One region of the Paraburkholderia sp. Ac-20342 genome, then DNA from elsewhere that is predicted to be linked to it. Evidence: predicted binding sites of a transcription regulator. Region 1 holds the regulator's gene; the other holds the start of a gene.

Region 1 (4,934 bases):
ATGTAATCGAGACCGCAAAAGCTGTGCAGGTTCATCTGGGTTGGGCAGTCACGGTTTATAACGCCGCTGAAGCGCTTCCCAACCTCATCAACCCTTTTTGGATGCTGCCGCTTCTAGGAGTCTTAGGATTGCGCGCCAGAGACGTAATCGGTTTTACGTTTACGCAGTTGCTAGTGCATTTTCCCGTTGTTATCTTCCTTCTTTGGGCTCTGACTAGCACTCTTCAATATCATCCACCTTGGATGCCTTAGAAATCCGGAGAACATAATTGTCGAATTTTTCGACATTATTATTTTATATTGATATGTAACCTAAGCCAAATAGTATGTTATTGCGTCTGAGATGAGATGATTCATGGTAAAAAAATGAAGCAAGAATCTCTTTTGGAGGCCATGCAATCGCCTGGGGGGCTGAGCTGCACGGTAGAATCCCCTGGTGATTGCTATGGATAACTTATCGGTCTTATGCCAGATTCCGCCAATGTGCGTGGGGCAGTGGAATTGCGAAGGGGTTGTCAGCTATTTGTGCCGGCTGGCCAAAGCACATGCGGTTGCCGTCGATGATCTCGTCAACCGTCGCCATGCTCGGGATACGATTTCCGGAGATGGAGGCACTTTTCCTGGTGGAATCGTAGTGCCGCCGTTTCCCTGTTTGCGCGCGGACGTACGGAAAGGCTCGAAACGGCTCTGGCGAGAGTAACAGGACTGTCCGCGGTCCGTTACCTTTCGCTTGCGGCGCTCGTGTCAGTGCTGGACCTGGCTGGGTGGCAGCCGATGGGCCGCGTCATTGTCCCGAATGTTTGCGCGAGAGATCGTATCCGGCGGCGTTGCGCCCGATTCTTTGGGATGTCAGTGTCGTTACCGTATGCCCGCGGCATGCGATGCGGCTCGCTCGTTCGACCTGTGGCAGTCCGCCAGCGCGTCGCCTTGGACTATGGTGGCGACGGCAGGTGCCCGGGGTGTGCGCCAGATGCGGCAGTCTGGGCCTGTCATGTGTAAGTATCGGGGTTGAGCGAGTGACCGATGACGAAATGTGGGTGGCCGCTCAGACCGGGGAGATGATTGCAGCTCTTTCCGGCGGCGAGCGGTTTTCGGCTGATCGCGTCCAACAGGGCGTTCTCGCAATGGCCACTCGCATCGGGGACGGGCGTCCCTATCGCGCGGCGGCCGTCTGCGGTTTCAGTAAAGCGCGTCTGTTCGACTGGGTTCCGCAACCAGCTTCTTGAGCCGCGCATTCTCGTCCTGGAACTGCCTGAGTACGCGGACCTGGTTCGACTCCAGGCCCGCGTACTGCTTTTTTCATCGCTAATACGTCTGCTCGGATATCCCCAGCTGCCGGATCAGGTCCGCCACCGGCATGCCCAGCTCAGCCTGCTTGAGCGCCGCCACGATCTGCTCCACCGGGTACTGTTTGCGTTTCGTCGCCAATCTCCCGTGTCATGGGGAAAATTGCTCCGAAACACTAACACTCATTTCTGTCCAGGATTCCTGCAGCAGATCAATAAAGCGATAGTCGATTTTCCGCGTCAACTATCGCTTAATCCGTCAAACCCCTCACACAGCGGAACCCCGCATAAACATACTGATAATGCGGCTGAAACCAGTTGCGGAATTCCGGCCGCAGCATGCATGCCGCGGTACGCGCCGAGCCGCCTTTGAGCACGTAATGCTGTCCGTCGAAGAAGTTGGCCGAATAGCCGGGATAGAACGGAAACGCTTCGAAGCCGGGCAGTGCGTCGAATAACGTCGAGGTCCACTCCCAGCCATTGCCGAACTGACCTTCGACGCCGAACGTGCTGACGTTGTCCGGATGCGCGTCGACGGGTTGCGGGTCCCAACTGCGGAAGTCGAAATTGCCCGATGCCGCCAGCGGCGCGCCATGCGCGGCGCGCTGCCATTGCGCTTCGGTCGGCAGCGTCTTGCCGGCCCAGCGCGCATAGGCGCTCGCTTCGGCGTGACTGACGTAGACGGGCCAATCGAGCGGCAGCGGCACCTCGTCGAACATCGTGCGCAGCGTCCATTCGCCATGGTCGCTTCGCGCCGCGCGTTGCGACCAGCCGGCCGGATGGTCGATGCGCTCGGCTTCGCGCCACGCCCAGTCACGTGGCGACCACCACTTCGGCTCGCGATAACCGCCGTCCTCGATGAACCCGAGGAACGCGCCGTTCGTCACCATATGGCGGTCGACCTCGAACGCGGGCACCTCGACCTGTCTTGCGCCGAACTCGTTGTCCCAGCCGAAGCGGCCGGCCTCGCGCGTCATGCCGAGCACGGCGGTCCCGGCCGGCACGCTCACCATCGACGACAACGCCCCGCGCCGCTCGGGACGCGTCGCCACGGCCTCACGCAATGCGGTGTCCTTCTGCGCGAGCGGCAACTGATGGAACATGTACGCGAGCGTTTCGGCATGCATCAGACGATGCTCGATCGCGACGTTGAGCAACTGCTCTGCTGCCTCGCCGCGAGCCACGTCGCCGAGGTTGTCGAGCGCGTTGTCGATTTGCCGCCGCGCGCGTACCGCGTACTCGCGCACCGTATCGAGCGAGGGCCAGTCGCTCGGCTCGTCGGTCGGATAGCCGCCGCCGACCGGATCGATGCCGAATGCGAAAAGCTGGTCGAGTTCCGGCGCAAACGCGGGCAGATCGAACAGACGCCGGTCGAACAGATTGCGATCGAAGGCTTCGAGGTGGCCGATATAAAACACGATGCGATGACGTTCGCGGATCGGCCGCTCATAGAGGTGTTCGGGTTTGACGACGGCAAAGAGGGCGTCGGTGATTCGACGCGCGTCGATCAGGCGTTGCACGAGCGGGTGATGCGGAGCAGGGTCGCGATTCATTCGCCGGGTCTCCTAAGGCGGTCGAGCAGAGTTAGCGCAAGGCGCTCACTCCTGTCCCGCGCGAGCGGCTTGCCACGGGGGACGGTCCAAAAACTCTATCCGCTCGCAGGGCCCGTGCCAAGGTGAAAAGTGCGCGAAAAGCGCACGAAAAGCTGCGAGGAATACCGCTGGAAAAAGACGGCATACGGGCCCGTAAGCCCTTTCACGAGCGGGCCGACAGACGGCTCAAACCTGCCGCAGTCCTTCGATATCGACGATGCGAATGTGCTTGCCCTGCGTGTCGATGAGACCTTGCTTTTGAAATCTTGACAGGGTGCGGCTGACGGTTTCGAGCGTCATGCCGAGATAGCTTCCCATGTCCTCGCGCGTCATGCGCAGATTGAATTCGGCCCACGAATAGCCGCGCTGCGCATTGCGTTGCGATACGTCGAGCAGGAACGCGGCGACGCGTTCGTCGGCGGACAGCGAGCCGAGCACCATCATCTGCGCCGCCTCGCTGACGATCTGCGCGCCGAGCAGCTTGTGCATGCGTTCCTGCATCGAACTGATCTCGCGGCACAGCAGCTTCAGCGCGCTGTACGGCACGATGCAGACGCTGCTGTCTTCGAGCGCGACGGCACTGCACGCATGCACGTCCGCGCTGATGCCGTCGAGCCCGAGCGCTTCGCCGGCAAGGCGCAAGCCCGTGACCTGCTCGCGGCCGTCGCGATGAACCATCACCGTTTTCATCGAGCCCGAGCGCACCGCGTAGATGCTGTCGAAGTGGTCGCCGCTGCGATAGAGCGCTTCGCCGCGCTGCACGGAACGCGCCGAGCAGATCAGCGTTTCGAGCTTCGACAGCTCTTCCGGCGACAAGCCCTGCGGCATGCAGAGCTGCCGCATCGAGCAACTCGAGCAGCGCGCGGCGGTGCGTGCGGCTGGGGTCCGGCGGCTGCCGCGCGCGGGCGGCGCGCCGGTGGTGCGATCGGCCGTGCCGGTGGCGCGGGGTAGGGAACGGCTAGCAGCGGAAGAGGTCGGCATGGTCTGCGCGCGGTAAGCGTAAGGGTGAATCGATTGTCCCATCCGTCTTTGCACGGGCCGGGTGGCAAAGTGACGCGTGGGCTGAGTGGGCATTCTGCGAAGCCTGCGCGTTCACTCCGGAGCGGGACGATGAGCCGCCGGGGATTGTGCCGGTGGGTTCTCTGCCGGCGGACACGGCGGCCCGGTTGCCGCCAGGCATCGCGTTGTATGCGGTGCCCGGCGCATGCTGCAACAACTCAGGCGGATTCCTTCCCGGTGCCCGCGGCGGACGGAATCAGCAGCACCGGCAGCGTAGCCTGACGCACGCAGCGCTCGGCGACGCTGCCGAGAATCAGCCGCTGGAAGCCGCGCCGGCCATGCGTGCCCATCACGAGCAGATCGGCGCCGAATTCTTCCGCGGCCTTCAGCACGATATCCGACACATCGCCGAGCGATGACGCCTCGGAAACCGCCGGCTCGCCTCGCACACCCTGGTCGGCCATGGCCTTCGAGAATTCCGCGCGAAGCTCCTGGCCTTCCTCGATCAGCCGGTTGCGCAGAATGGACGGATCGTAGCCGGGCGCCTCGAAATACATCGGCGTGTTTTCGACGACATAGAACGGCCGCAAAACCGCGCCATTGGATTTGGCCAGATCGAGCGCTGCTTCGAACGCACGGCGCGAGGTATTGCTGCCGTCGACCGCGACGAGAATGCGTGTGTACATATCGACTCCGCTTCTGAGAAATGCATTTGCCGCAACCGCTGTGCAACAAACGTTGCAGCGGCCGGGCTCCTCGGTCTTTTATACCAACGAAGCTTAGATGATTGCCGGAAAAGATGCACTCGACCAGGATGTAAATCAAACATTTGCCAAATTTCGCGGCTCAGTCGCTGTGCGACGAGCGTTGCGGCGGCAAGCGCGGGCGATCCCCGGGAAAATACAGGGCGCATAAGTTTTCTCAAGGCGTCACAGGGTTGGCCTTACAATCAGACCATATTCAGACAAGTAGCCCAGTCCGCTGATGAACGATCGTAAAACCAGGGGCTTGCCCGACCAGATTTACGGCGACATTCTCAATCGCATTCTCGAAGGCGA
Region 2 (4,934 bases), on a different contig from region 1:
TCGCGGCCTTTCTGATCGCACACACACACGGTGCCTACACAGCGACAAACGAGGCACGCAATCTGTCCAGCGCCAACGCGGCACGCTTGATGGGGATCATCCGCTCATCGATGGAAGCCATCATCACTGTCGACGAACGGCAAAACATCATCATCTTCAATCCCATGGCCGAACATGTGTTCGGCTGCAGTGCGGAGGAGGCGCTCGGCGCCTCGCTCTCGCGCTTCATTCCGGAGCGTTTTCGCGCGACGCACGCGCGGCATGTCGAACAGTTCGGCGTGACGGGAGTGTCCGAGCGGCAGATGGGCAAGCAGCAGCGCGTGCTGTTCGGCCTGCGCAGCAACGGTGAAGAGTTTCCGATCGAGGCGTCGATTTCCCAGGTTCGCGACGGCGATAACAAGCTTTATACGGTGATGCTGCGCGACATCACCGAGCGCGTGAAAGCGGAGGATGCGCAGCGTAAATCGCGCGAGGAACTGCGCGAACTCTCAGCCAATTTGCAGAAAGTTCGCGAGGAAGAAAAAACCCGCATTGCCCGCGAATTGCATGACGACCTCGGACAGCAGTTGACCGCGCTGAAAATGGACCTTTCCGCAGTCGAACAGGCGCTGGAAAGCACGGCGGAACCCGAGCTTCTGCAGCAACTGCGGGGCATGCGGCGGCTCATCGACGTGACCGTTGCGTCGGTACGCCGCATCGCCGCCGATCTGCGCCCGGTCATGCTCGACGACCTCGGTCTGATTCCGGCGATCGAATGGCTCGCCAACGACTTCACGAACCGCTATGGCATCGATGTGAACCGCGACATCGACGTCGGTGACATGCATTTCGCGCCGGCAGGCGCGACCACGCTGTTCCGTATCGTCCAGGAGGCATTGACCAATGTGGCCCGCCATGCGGAGGCCACCGTCGTCACACTCACGGTGCGCATCCAGGCCGATGCCTGCGTCGTGCAGGTCGCGGACAACGGTCGCGGTGCCACCGCATCGACGCCGTCCGCGGAAAAATCCTTTGGCTTGCTCGGCATCCGTGAACGTGCGTACATGCTGGGCGGCACGGTCGAGATTCACACTTCCAACGGCAAAGGCTTCGTTCTGGTCGTCACCTTTCCAACCGCGGCCGTCCAACTGCAGGAGAGCCAAACATGATTCGAGTGCTGATTGCCGACGACCACGCGCTTGTGCGCGATGGTCTGCGACATATCCTGCAGAACGCAAAAAGCTTCGAAGTGGTCGGTGAAGCCAGCGACGGCGTCAGCACGATTGCGTTAGCTCGCTCGCATCCGGCCGAGGTGCTCGTGCTGGACCTGTCAATGCCGGGGCGCAACGGCGTCGAGTTGATCAAGCAGATCAGGGATGAGCTACCGGCGCTGCGCATTCTTGTGCTCACCATGCACGCAGAGCAACAGTACGCCGTGCGAGCCTTCAAGGCTGGTGCGTCGGGATATCTCACCAAGGAAAGCGCCAGCGCCGAACTGGTTTCGGCGGTCACCAAGGTGGCCGGCGGCGGAGTCTATGTCAGCCTCGCCATGGCTGAACGCTTTGCGCAGAGCCTGAACGATCCCGCCGACACGCTGCCTCATCAGCGCCTGTCCGACCGGGAATTCGATGTGTTCCGCCGCATCGCCACAGGGCAAACGCTCACTGAGATTGCCACCGAACTGTGTGTCAGCAGCAAAACAGTGAGTACCTATAAAACCCGTATCCTCGAGAAAATGCAGATGCCGCACGAAGCCGCGCTGGTGCGCTACGCCACGCGTCACAAACTGCTTGGGGACGACGAGGACATCTAACGAGGTCACAGCACCTTTATCGCGACGCCCGCTCCGCCGTCCTGGCCCTCGCCGCTCGCGCCCCCACTCCGCTGTCGCGAGGCGCGCGTAGGAAATTCCCTACACGAGCTTCGCACTCCCCTACCTCAAGCTCGTTCGCCGCCGATTTTATTTTGAGATAGAGCGGCCGATACTGCGAGCCATGAACTCAAGCTCGTCACTGCCAACCTTGCGCGTGTTCCTCGTCGAGGACACGATTTCAATCAGGAAACGCATGGCAGCGCACTTCGCTACGATCAAGGGTGTGCAGATCGTGGGCGTTGCCGAAGAACCCCTCCCCGCGCTTGACGGCATCGAGCGCACGAGCGCGGACCTTGTGGTGATGGATCTGCATCTGACCGGCGGCACCGGTATGGAGCTGTTGCGTGGTCTCGCGCAAAGCCGGTCCCCGGTGATCACGATTGTGCTGACGAACCATTCGGACAACGGTTTCCGTCAGGCGTGCCTCGCCAACGGCGCGCAGTATTTCTTCGACAAAACGAGTGAATTCGATCTCGCCTGCAACACGATCAGGCAGATTACCCACGAGCGCTGCACACGTGGCCTTCATTATCCTGGAGCACATCATGTCTGACGTTGTCGACTTTTCCGAAGCCCGGATCGTCGCGCAAGCCTCATTGCCCTCGCCGCGAACCGCTGGTGCTGCAACGCCAGCCCCGAAGCGCTCGGGCGCCAATTGCTCGGCTTGCGCGATGCACGCGTTCTGCCTGCCAGAAGGCCTGACACCGGCCGAGACCGAACGGATCGAAGCGCTGATCTGCCCATCGCGCACGATAAGAAGCGGGGAATCGCTGTTCCGCGCGGGGGACTCGTTCCAGAACATCTATGCCGTTCGGGCCGGCTCCTTCAAAACGGTCGTAATGCATCGTGACGGCCGCGAACATGTCACGGGGTTTCATCTGGCCGGCGATGTGCTCGGCCTCGACGGTATCTGTTCAGGGCAGCACAGTTGCGACGCGCCAGCCATCGAGGACAGCAAGGTCTGCATCATCCCGTTCCATCTTCTCGAAACCATGTGCCGCGACGTCAAGGCAGTGCAGCAGCATGTGCATCGACTGATGGGCGGCGAGATCGTGCGCGAGGCGACACTCATGATGCTGCTCGGCACGATGTCCGCTGACCAGCGCGTTGCAACGTTTCTGCTGAATATGTCGAGCAAGCTCAAATCACGCGGCTACTCGCCGGCCGAGTTTCACCTGCGTATGACGCGCGAAGAAATCGGCAGCTACCTCGGTTTAAAACTCGAAACCGTCAGCCGCATGATGTCGAAGTTCCAGAAAGCCAGGCTGATCGACACGCACGGCAAGCAGATCAGAATTCTTGATATGGACGGCCTCGCCCGGGTGTAGTTGCAAAGGCCGCGTCAGGTGCACCACCGACGCCGTTCGCCATTCGTCGTTCACTCCACGGAAACACCATTTGCACGTGAGCACGGGTACCTCAACTGCAAATGCATCCGCGAACCAGTGAAAAAACATCGGCTTGACGTGCGTCAATCGTAACGGCGTCCCGCACCCTACACTGATCCTGAAACCTTTCGTGGAGTGTGTGTCGTGAATGCCGCTTCCCCGCAATTTCTTACCGCGATCCTGTTTGCGGCATTACTGACAGCAAATGGCGCAGCGCGCGCGCAGTCCGAGCCGACCGCTCTCGTCAATCAACAACATTGCATGTTCTGCCATACCCGCGACGCACCCTTCCTCGCGCCTTCGTTCGAACAGATCGCGGAACGCTATCGCGACGTGCCGGGTGCACAGGCGATGCTCGAACACAAGCTGCGGGTCGGCGGCAAAGCACATTGGGGCGATGCAGCCATGCCACTGCCGCCGGATCGCGGCGGCCCGATCACTCCGGAAGACGCGCACGTGTTGATCCAGTGGGTTCTGAGGCAGTCAGCCGGCTAGTCGCGATCTGCAGATGCACGCGCTACACCAGGAGAAAGTCATGCGTCTCACCATCCACCTCGACACGTTCGATCGCATCAATCCAATGGCATTCGTCATCCTGTGGCTCGACAAGGAAACGCGCCAATGGTCGCGTGAAGGACACCTGGGGCTCGAACTGCCCGAGTGGGGCACGCTGCACGTCGACTGCGGCAACACACTCGTGTGCGGTCCGCATGATTCAACACCCACCTGCGTGCTCGAAGGACTCGATCTGAACGCGCCCGGCAGTTCGTTCGAAGGAGAAACCGGACGTGCCCAATGGTGTGCCAATAAAGGTCAAGCGCTGATGAGCGGCCAATGGCACGTGCAATGTATCGACACCGAATGCATCGACCCGGAAAGCAGCTTTTTTGCAGGCGACGAGACACGCTGAACACCGTGTGAATCATCACGATAAGGAAGACTGACAGCGGGTCTGGACGGCATGCGGCACGCGTATGGCCCCTATTCTATCGGCCTCTGCAGCCACTCAGCTACCGACTCCCAGCGGGCTGGCCGGACGCTGCTAACCGGCCGTTCGCCCAAGCCGGACAGAGCGGCGACTCTCACATCCGCGAGCGCGTACTTACGATTCGTTGCCGTCACTCACCGCCCCATGACGGTAACCGACTCTTCATATTTCGATTACCGAGGACTACCGGACCGATGATGGCCGTCGCTCATTATCGAGGCACGTGTTTGTAAAAACCACTGCGCAGTCTGTACCGGTCTGCGATCTGGAGACTCGCCAAGTCCGCACGCCCTCTTCTCTTCGCCAATCAAAAACCTCTACGCAGGGTCTTTCATACCCCATTCCCTCTATTGCATACGCCTCCGAAAAACCGTACAGAGCCCAAATTCCGCAGGATTGCCGTCATTGCTGGCAGAGACGAAGTTCCCGCATCTGCGAGCCAATGGCCGCAGAACCACCCGCCAAGCGCCCCACTCCAAATATGTAGCTAGATGTGTAGCTGGAAGAATTTTTCTTCAATCTACCGACGTCGAACCTTGTCAAATAAGGAATACGCCACAAAAACCTGAGCAATACGACATCCTAGCGCTGTTGTCGTACAGCGCACCTGAACCCTCGACGTAAGCAGTGCGCCAGCCAATTACCTAAATGGCGTCAACTGGCCAGTCCGAAGGGGAACAAGACTCGGTGTGAGAACCCCGCGTGT

The links. The regulator FNR, encoded in region 1, switches genes on or off when oxygen is low (the NO sensors DNR and NnrR bind a similar motif). The targets are predictions, from matches to a motif close to TTGATNNNNATCAA.
Region 2: G3N58_RS18510 (cytochrome C) is a predicted target of FNR. The motif match lies at 3,314-3,327, and genes of this name have one in related genera.

Annotation. Positions count from the first base shown of each region.
Region 1 is NZ_JAAGPQ010000002.1:105,172-110,105, reverse strand. Features, by position in the region: gene G3N58_RS01295 (TIGR00366 family protein) at 1-251, shown strand, start outside; gene G3N58_RS33940 (hypothetical protein) at 1,016-1,225, shown strand; partial or broken gene G3N58_RS01285 (transposase) at 1,206-1,427, opposite strand; gene G3N58_RS01280 (SUMF1/EgtB/PvdO family nonheme iron enzyme) at 1,537-2,838, opposite strand; gene fnr (fumarate/nitrate reduction transcriptional regulator Fnr) at 3,064-3,858, opposite strand; gene G3N58_RS01270 (universal stress protein) at 4,095-4,562, opposite strand; gene G3N58_RS01265 (FCD domain-containing protein) at 4,861-4,934, shown strand, end outside.
Region 2 is NZ_JAAGPQ010000041.1:34,562-39,495, reverse strand. Features, by position in the region: gene G3N58_RS18530 (PAS domain-containing sensor histidine kinase) at 1-1,148, shown strand, start outside; gene G3N58_RS18525 (response regulator transcription factor) at 1,145-1,792, shown strand; gene G3N58_RS18520 (response regulator transcription factor) at 1,974-2,405, shown strand; gene G3N58_RS18515 (helix-turn-helix domain-containing protein) at 2,371-3,180, shown strand; gene G3N58_RS18510 (cytochrome C) at 3,421-3,735, shown strand; gene G3N58_RS18505 (DUF3564 domain-containing protein) at 3,776-4,150, shown strand.